Regions from separate parts of the Pseudaeromonas paramecii genome, predicted to be linked through region 2. Evidence: riboswitches for the same ligand, from Rfam matches in the RefSeq annotation. Region 2 holds a riboswitch; the other holds the start of a gene.

Region 1 (4,388 bases), on a different contig from region 2:
CCGCCAGGCTCCAGACGATGGGACGGCTCATGGCCGGCCCTCGCCGTCCAGCACCGGCTGGTAGAGTTCGCTGCCTTCGGCCACGAAGCGCGCCGACTGGGCCTGCATGCCGGCCTGCCGTGCGGCCTCTTTCTCGGCCTCCATGGCCCGCACCTCTTGGCTTATCTTCATGGAGCAGAACTTGGGGCCGCACATGGAGCAAAAATGCGCCAGCTTGCCGGAGGCCTGAGGCAGGTCCTCGTCGTGCAGCGCCCGGGCCGTCATGGGATCCAGTGCCAAGTTGAACTGATCCTCCCAGCGGAACTCAAAGCGCGCCTTGGACATGGCGTCATCCCGTATGCGGGCGGTGGGATGGCCCTTGGCCAGATCGGCGGCATGGGCGGCAATCTTGTAGGCGATGAGCCCCTGCTTGACGTCCTCCTTGCCGGGCAACCCCAGGTGCTCCTTGGGGGTAACGTAGCAGAGCATGGCGCAGCCAAACGAGCCGATGAGTGCCGCACCTATGCCGGAGGTGAAGTGATCGTAACCCGGGGCTATGTCGGTGGTCAGGGGACCTAGCGTGTAGAAGGGGGCGCCGTGGCAGTGTTTCAACTGCTCGTCCATGTTGGCCTGGATCAGGTGCAGCGGTACGTGGCCCGGGCCTTCTATCATCACCTGCACATCGTATTGCCAGGCGATCTGGGTCAGCTCGCCCAGGGTACGCAGCTCGGCGAACTGGGCCTCGTCGTTGGCATCGGCGATGGAGCCGGGCCGCAGGCCATCCCCCAGGGAGAGGGCCACGTCGTACTGGGCGCAGATCGCGCAGATCTCGCGAAAATGGGTGTAGAGGAAGTTCTCCTCATGGTGGGCCAGGCACCACTTGGCGATGATGGAGCCGCCGCGGGAGACGATGCCGGTGACCCGCTTGGCAGTGAGGGGCACGTAGGCCAGCAGCAGACCGGCGTGAATGGTGAAGTAGTCCACCCCCTGCTCCGCCTGCTCGATCAGGGTGTCGCGCATCAGCGCCCAGGTCAGATCCTCGGCCTTGCCGTTGACCTTCTCCAGCGCCTGGTACATGGGCACGGTACCGATGGGTACCGGGCTGTTGCGCAAGATCCACTCCCGGGTCTCGTGGATGTGCCGGCCGGTGGAGAGATCCATCACGGTGTCGGCGCCCCAGCGGGTGGCCCACACCAGCTTCTCCACCTCCTCTTCGATGCTGGAGGTGACCGACGAGTTGCCTATGTTGGCGTTGATCTTCACCAGGAAGTTGCGGCCTATGATCATGGGCTCGGCCTCCGGGTGGTTGACGTTGGCGGGGATGATGGCCCGGCCGGCGGCCACCTCGGCTCGCACAAACTCGGCGCTGATCCCCCCATCGGCCAGCCCCTGGCTCTCCCGCAGGGCGATGAACTCCATCTCCGGGGTGATGATGCCGGCCCGGGCATAGGCCAGCTGGGTGGGACGTTGACCCGGTTTGGCACAACGGATCGGCGCCGTCTGCGCCATGCGCGGCAGATCCGCCGCCGTGATGGCCTGGCGATGAGCCCGGGTCAGGCTGGCGGTGGCGGCCACGGGCGCACAATCCCCCCGTTCTTCGATCCAGGCATCCCGCAGGCGAGGCAGCCCCTGGCTCACATCCAGCTGGGCCGCGGGATCGCCGTAGGCGCCGGCGGTGTCATACACCAGCACGGGGGCATTGGCCTCCAGCACAGGCGCCTCCGGCGTGCCCCCCACCAGGGTCGGCGAGAGGTGGATGCGGCGCATGGGTACCCGGATATCCGGCCGGCTGCCGGTGACGTACAGGCGATCCGAGTTGGGGAAGCTCTCCCCGGCCAGCTGGCCGATATAGGCCCTGGCCTGGGCACGGCGCTCGCGGCGGGAGGGAGCGGTAGCGTCAGTGAGGGACGCGCGGGTTTGAGTTTCTGTCGACATAGCAAAGCTCACCTTGGGTTGTGGGTTTGCTTGTCTGAAGTGTTGAGGGCGGGTTGGCGGACTCCCGGGGTGGGAGCTGGACGCCGACAAACAGACAGGTCGTCTGGGTCGGCGCCCTTCCAGTGTCGTCCTGGCGATCTATCGGTGGACGGCAAGCCATTGGCGCCTTGTATCCCTTCGCAGGTATTAACCTGATCAGGTTCAACGGATCCCGAATTAACGGTCTCAGCCCCGGGGGGCACTCCGACAAGTGGCCAAAAGTATGCCCCGCTGCTGGGCAGGGCACAAGTCCGACTAGCTCAGGGGGATGGACACGGCAGCACTATTCCCCGTCTGAGTGGCAACCTGGCCCCCCTCCGGCAGTCCCAAAGCCCGATGGGGCGCCACCGGCACCTGGATCACCAGGGCGCCGTAGGGTGCCAGGATCTGTTCGACCGCCAGCGGCCGCTGTTCCCAGAAGTCCTGACTGCCCAGCGGCAAGGTGACGGGCTTGGGCTCGCCCTGCCAGTTGAACAGGCAGCCCAGCCAGTGATCCTCGAAGCGCACCCACCCCTGATCAAAACTGGTATCGGTGAAGCGCAGCGGCGGCACCCCCGCCTCGGTCAGGGCTTGCAGGCGGGCCACCTTGGCCTGCCATGCCGAGCCCAGGGCCTGCAGCCGATCCCCCAGCAGCAGGCTGCCACCGGCGGCCACCAGGGTGGCCAGGTGAAAGTCGTATTCGGCCGGGCAGGCCTGCTGACCCGGAATGTCCAGCAGGCACAGGCAGTCGGGATCCAGCCGCCACAGGCGGTCCGCCTGCCAGCTGCGGTAGAAGATCTCCCGCGCCAGCTGACGAAAGCGCGGGCCGCTGCGCTCCACGTCATCCGCCACCCGCATGCCGTGTACCAGCCCCAGGCTGGGCCACAGGGGCGCGTTGCACCCCAGCAAGAAGGCGTCCGCCCCGGCCCCCGCCAGCATGGCCGCCAGGCCCGCGCGATAGGCGGCCACCCGGCTGCCCCCATCGTGCCGGTCACCCGCCGGCAGCAGCCCCCAATAGAGGGCATCGAGCTTGAAGTAGCGGATGCCGTAGTCGCGCCGCAAGGTGGCAAACAGCCCCCGCAGGTGGGCCTGCACCTCAGGATGACTGCCATCCAGGCAGTACCAGGGAGTGCAGCGCCAGCCGCCATAGGTCACCTGCTCGGCGGGAATGGGCCGACCCTGCCGGTCGTGGATAAACCACTCCGGATGGGACTGGAACAGCTGGGAATTGGGTTCGGCAATAAAGGGCGCCAGCCACAAGGCAGGCTCTGCCCCTTGCGCCCGGATCTGCGCCACCAGGGGCGCCAGACCGCCGGCGAACTTGTCGCTGGGCCGCAGCCAGTCCCCCATGGCGGCCTGAAAGCCATCGTCGATCTGCACAAATTCCAAGCCAGGCCAGTGAGCCTGCAACTGGCTGAGGTTCTCTTCGATGTCGGCGCGGCTGACATCGGCATAGTAGTGATACCAGGAGCACCAGCCGGTGGGACGGCCGGCCGAGGTCAGGGGCGGATGCTGGGCGCAGATCCGCTGGGCCAGCTGCTCCAGCACAGCTTCGCGGGTCGGCCCCTGGGTGATAAACAGCGGCTCGCTCTGCCAGGTTTCGCCATTGGCTGGCTGTCTCCCATCGGTATCCATCAGGATCTGTAATCGGCCCCCCGGATAGAGCCGGAACACGCCGACAAACTCGCGGCAGGCGGTAAAGCCCATCAGGGTCCAGCCGTTGGCCTGACGCACCAGCAGCAGGTTGTAGCAGCTGTGATAGCCTTTTTCCGCCCCCAGACCATAGCTGGCATCGGGGCAGCGGCCCACCGGCTTGGGGGCATCCCAGGTGCCGGCGGTCTGGGCCAGCATCTGATAACCCTCACCGTAGATCTCGAACACAGGTTCCTTGAAGGGATGGCCGTCATACAGGATCCACTCGGTGGCCTCATGGCCCTCCTGGGAGCTAGTCAGTGACTGACGACCGGCGGCCTGCTGCAATGCGGGGCCGTCCCAGCGCACCACCACCTCGTCGGCCTGCCACATGGGCAGAGCAAATCCCGGCAGCGCTTGGGCCTGGATAAGCAAGCCTTGGCGAAAAGCCTGCAGCCAAGGGGTTGGCCCCTTGGGCATGGGTTGACTACTCATAGCGTATTACCCTGATTTCCTTCGTTTTTATGATATTTGTTTTGGATGGACAGCCTAATGCCGACTTTCGTCCTAGGTCAACTCTGCTAAACTGTGACCCCCTCTTCATTTTTCGGAGTCATCATGGCGTGGTTGTTGCCCCGTTTGCGCTTAGCCTGCGTGCTGTTACGGGATGCCTTGGTGCTGTTTGCCTGCCTGTGGGCCGGCAAAGCCATGGCCGCCCTGCTGCCATTTAGTTTTCCGGGCAGTATTCTGGGCATGTTGCTGCTGTTTGTCCTGCTGAATCTGCAAGTAGTGAAACTGCGCTGGGTGGAAGCCGGCGCCGGTGT
Region 2 (4,388 bases):
ACAAGCAGGTCTGGCGGGACATGTTCGACTACTTCACCCAACAGAAGGGGCTGCACAACCTGCTGTGGGTCTACTCCCCCAACCGTGGGCCGCTCACCACGGATGAGAGCTACGGCATCGCCAGCGTCAGCTGGTGCTATCCCGGAACCCACTATGTGGATGTGGTGGCAGGCACCCGCTACGACGACAGCCTCTCTATCGACGACTACCAGAGCTATCTGCAGTTCGGCAAGCCTCTGGGCATGGGGGAATACGGCCCCACCCTGGCCGGCACCGCTGCCACCGCCGGCAGCTTCGACACCCGCCAGTACGCCAGCGTGCTGGCCCAGTACCCGGCCATTGCCTACTGGGTCAGCTGGCATGACTGGAACAACGCAGACGGCAGCCGGGAACACCAGGCCCTGGTGAGCAACCAGCACGTCACCGAGCTGCTGCAGGACTCGGCGGTGCTGACCCAAAGCGAAGTGGATATGAGCGCGGCGACGCTCGAATAGGCACAGACCCCTGATCCGGTCGCCGCTTAGGGCAGCGGCCGGATCAGCCGCGCCGGGTTGCCGGCATAGATGCCCTTCTGCTCAATGTCCCGGGTCACCACGCTGCCGGCACCGATCACCGCCTCATCGCAGATGGTCACCGCCAGCACGGTGGCGTTGGAGCCCACCACCACCCGGTCACCCAGGCGGATGCGCCCCCAGCTGGCGGGATCCGGATTGGGCCGACCATCGCGAAACAGATCGTTGGCAAACATGACGCCGTGACCGATGAAGCAGCCCTCTCCCAGGGTCACATATTCACAGATGAAGCTGTGGGACTGAATGCGGCAGCCGGCGCCTATCCGCACATGGCGCTGTATCTCGACGAAGGGGCCGACAAACACCTGGTCCCCCAGCTGGCAGCCGTAGAGGTTCACGGGTTCCACCAGCGTCACCCCCTCGCCAAAGATCACCTCCTGCACCCCGGCCTGACGACGGTTTGGTTCGCCCATGCTGTTCTCCTGTCCGGTTAACCGGCCCACAGCATAGCCAGGCAGGCCACCTGTGTTTGCGTCACGGCGCACGAACCCATGCCACACACCGGCATGAAGCGGATTGATCCCAAGGCCGGCCTTGGCCACAATCGAGCCATCTCAGTCGCTCTGGATGCCCCATGCTGCGCACCTGTGTTGCCCTGTTGCTCACCCTGCTGAGCCAGCCCATGCCAGCCAAACAGCTGGCCTTCTACAGCCAAGGTGCCGTGCTGCACTATCAATGGCAGACTCCGGATGGCCAGGTGCTGCGCCTGCAAAGCAAGCTGCCCCCTCAGACCCAGGTGCCGGCCCTCATCGACTGGCGCCCGGCCATGGCCGATGCCTATGTCTACCGGGCCCTGATGCAGGATGCCGCCACCCAGTACCCGGCACAGCGTTTCGAGCTGCATCGGCAGAACGGCCAGTGGCAGATGAACTACCAAGTGGCCGATGCCGCCCTGGGGTCCGAGATCAGCCAATGGCTCAGCCAACAGCGGACCCAGCGCTGGGGCGAGTATCTGACGCAACACTACTTCGTGCAGGATCAGGACACCCTGGGCCAAGCCGTGGTGCGCTACGATTATGCCCGCCTGGTGCAGACCCTGGCCCCGGAGCTGGCCACCCTGGCCACCCAGCTGCAGGCCGTCACCGAGCAGGCCAAGCCGCAGCAGAGCCCGCCCAATGCCGACGATCAGCGCCGTCTCATCGGCTGGATGCTGGATTTTGTGCAGTCCATTCCCTACCGGGCCCTGGGCGGCGAAGGCGGCAGCCGGGGTCTGAGCTTTTTGCTGCCGCGCCAGGTGCTGGCGCAGAATGTGGGGGATTGCGATAGCAAGATGGTGTTGATGGCGGCGCTGCTGCGCTCCCGTTTTCCCAAGCTGCCCTTGCAGTTGGTGCTGGTGCCAAACCACGCCTTATTGGCGGTGGGTATGGCGGCCCAGGCGGAAGATCGGCAGTTGCCGAACCAGGGCGGCGTCCTGCTGGAGGTGGCCGGCCCGGGCTTGTATCCCCCGGGCCAGGTGGCGCAAACCACGCAGATGTATCTGGACTCAGGTCATTTTCAGGCCATTGAGGTGGCCCAATGAGCCTCAGGTGATTGTGATGAACTCCACCCCCAGACGGAACAGGTGACCATCAGCCTCCACCCGCAACACCTTGGCCTCGGCCTGGAACGGCGGTAAGGCGTTGCTGCTGGTGGCCAGGCTGACGTAGAGGCGATCCCCCACGGCAAACTCATCCTCCGGCAACTCGATGGCCATGCCGGTGGCACTGAGATCCCGGCAGATGCCATCCACCCGCTTGGCCCCCTGGATCAGGCAGACGGGCGCGTCTACCACCATGCGCATGAAGGTGCGTCTTTCTTGATTGTGATCCAGCACCTGACCTCCTTAGGGCGGTTGCTCGTCAGTTATGGCTTTCACACAAAAACGTTAATACAATGCCCCCTGTTTCTCAAACGGGGTGCGGGCGTCCGCTGAGATCATACCCGAATTACCTGATCCAGCTCATACTGGCGTAGGGATTTGAGCGACCGTGCCCAGGCACAGTCGGACGCATCGCCCCATAGCCCAAGGAGCCCCCATGCGTCATCCCATCCTGGCCCTCATGCTCGGCGGCCTCAGCAGTGCCGCCCTGGCCCAAGCCCCGGAACTCACCGTCTACACCTACAGCTCGTTTGCCTCCGAATGGGGCCCGGGCCCCAAGATAGAAGCGGCCTTCGAGGCCCAATGTCACTGCGATCTCAAGTTCGTCAGCCTGGATGACGGGGTGGCCATACTCAACCGCCTGCGTCTGGAAGGCCGCCATAGCCCGGCGGATCTGGTGGTGGGCATGGATGACGCCATGCTGGCAGACGCCCGGGCCACCGGCCTGTTTTCCCCCCACGGTGCGGATCTGTCGGCCCTCAGCCTGCCCGGCGGCTGGCAGGATGACACCTTCGTCCCCTTCGACTACGGCTACTTCGCCTTCGTCTACGACAGCAGCAAGCTGAAAAACCCGCCCAAGAGCCTCAAGGAGCTGGTGGAGCGGCCGGATCTCACCATCCTCTATCAGGATCCCCGCACCAGCACCCCGGGCCAGGGCCTGCTGCTGTGGGTGAAGCAGGTCTATGGCGATCAGGCCGCCGCCGCCTGGCAACAGCTGGCCAAGAAGACCATCACAGTCACCAAGGGCTGGAGCGAGGCCTATGGCATGTTCCTGGAAGGCCAGGCGGATCTGGTGCTCTCCTACACCAGCTCCCCCGCCTACCACCGCCTGGCGGAGAACAAGCAGCAGTATCGTGCCGCCCTGTTTGCGGAGGGCCACCTGCCCCAGATCGAGGTGGCGGCCCGCCTCAAGAGCGCGCCTCATCCTGAGCTGGCCCAGCAGTTCCTGCAGTTTATGGTGAGTGACCAGGTACAGACTCTGATCCCCACCGGCAACTGGATGTATCCGGTGACCCAGGTGGCCCTGCCTGAGCACTTCGAGCAGAACGAGCTGCCGGCCAAGACCCTCAGCCTGTCGGAAACCCAGATCCAGCAGGGACGCAAGGCCTGGATCCAGGAGTGGCGTCAGGCGGTCAGCCGCTAAATGCCCCGTCGTTACTGGTGGCTGCCCGGCGGCATCACCGCCGGCCTGCTGCTGGCGGTGGGGCTGGGCCCGCTGATTGCTTTGCTGAGTCAGGCGCCCCTGGCGGCGACGCCCCTGTGGCAGGATCCCTACCTGCGCCAGGTGGTGATCTTCAGCCTGGGTCAGGCGGCGCTCTCCACCGGCTTGAGCCTGCTGCTGGCCCTGCCGGTGAGTCGGGCCCTGCACCGGCGGCGCTTCGCCGGCCGCAGTCTGCTGCTCAAGCTGTTTGGTCTCTCCCAGGTGTTGCCGGTGATCATCGCCCTGTTCGGCCTGGTGGCGGTGCACGGCCACGGCGGCTGGCTGGCCCGCCTGCTGAGCTCCCTGGGGCTGAGCCTGCCTCAATACCTCTACGGCCTCTCCGGTATCGTGCTGGCCCACCTGTTCTTCAACGTGCCCCTGGCGGCCCGCTGGTGGCTGCAGAGCCTGGAGCGCTTGCCGGCCAACCAGTGGCGGCTGGCCGAGCAGCTAGGACTGGCCAGCTGGAGCCTGTTCCACCATCTGGAGTGGCCGGCGCTGCGTGCTCAATTGCCGGCCCTGGCGGGCCTCATCTTCATGCTCTGCTTCACCAGCTTCGCCACCGTCATGGCCTTAGGGGGCGGCCCCGGCGCCACCACCTTGGAGGTGGCCATCTATCAGGCCCTGCGTTACGACTTCGACCTGCAGGCCGCCGGCCAACTGGCCCTGTGGCAGCTGCTGCTCTCCGGCCTCATACTGCTGCTGCACCACCGCTGGCCCAGCGAGCCGCCCCAGCTTAAGGTGAGCGATCACTATCGCC

The links. Region 2 has a riboswitch for thiamine pyrophosphate ahead of thiB (thiamine ABC transporter substrate binding subunit). Riboswitches for the same ligand answer to the same signal wherever they lie in the genome.
Region 1: another riboswitch for thiamine pyrophosphate. It lies ahead of thiC (phosphomethylpyrimidine synthase ThiC); the one in region 2 lies ahead of thiB (thiamine ABC transporter substrate binding subunit).

The regions. Positions count from the first base shown of each region.
Region 1 covers NZ_BAABFC010000001.1:169,903-174,290, reverse strand. The annotation lists gene thiE (thiamine phosphate synthase) at 1-31, opposite strand, end outside; gene thiC (phosphomethylpyrimidine synthase ThiC) at 28-1,914, opposite strand; TPP riboswitch at 2,069-2,170, opposite strand; gene ABD847_RS00825 (glycoside hydrolase family 36 protein) at 2,209-4,059, opposite strand; gene ABD847_RS00820 (CidA/LrgA family protein) at 4,183-4,388, shown strand, end outside.
Region 2 covers NZ_BAABFC010000020.1:26,552-30,939, reverse strand. The annotation lists gene ABD847_RS13610 (glycoside hydrolase family 26 protein) at 1-494, shown strand, start outside; gene ABD847_RS13605 (acyltransferase) at 521-985, opposite strand; gene ABD847_RS13600 (hypothetical protein) at 1,147-2,091, shown strand; gene ABD847_RS13595 (PilZ domain-containing protein) at 2,095-2,385, opposite strand; TPP riboswitch at 2,454-2,545, shown strand; gene thiB (thiamine ABC transporter substrate binding subunit) at 2,588-3,574, shown strand; gene thiP (thiamine/thiamine pyrophosphate ABC transporter permease) at 3,575-4,388, shown strand, end outside.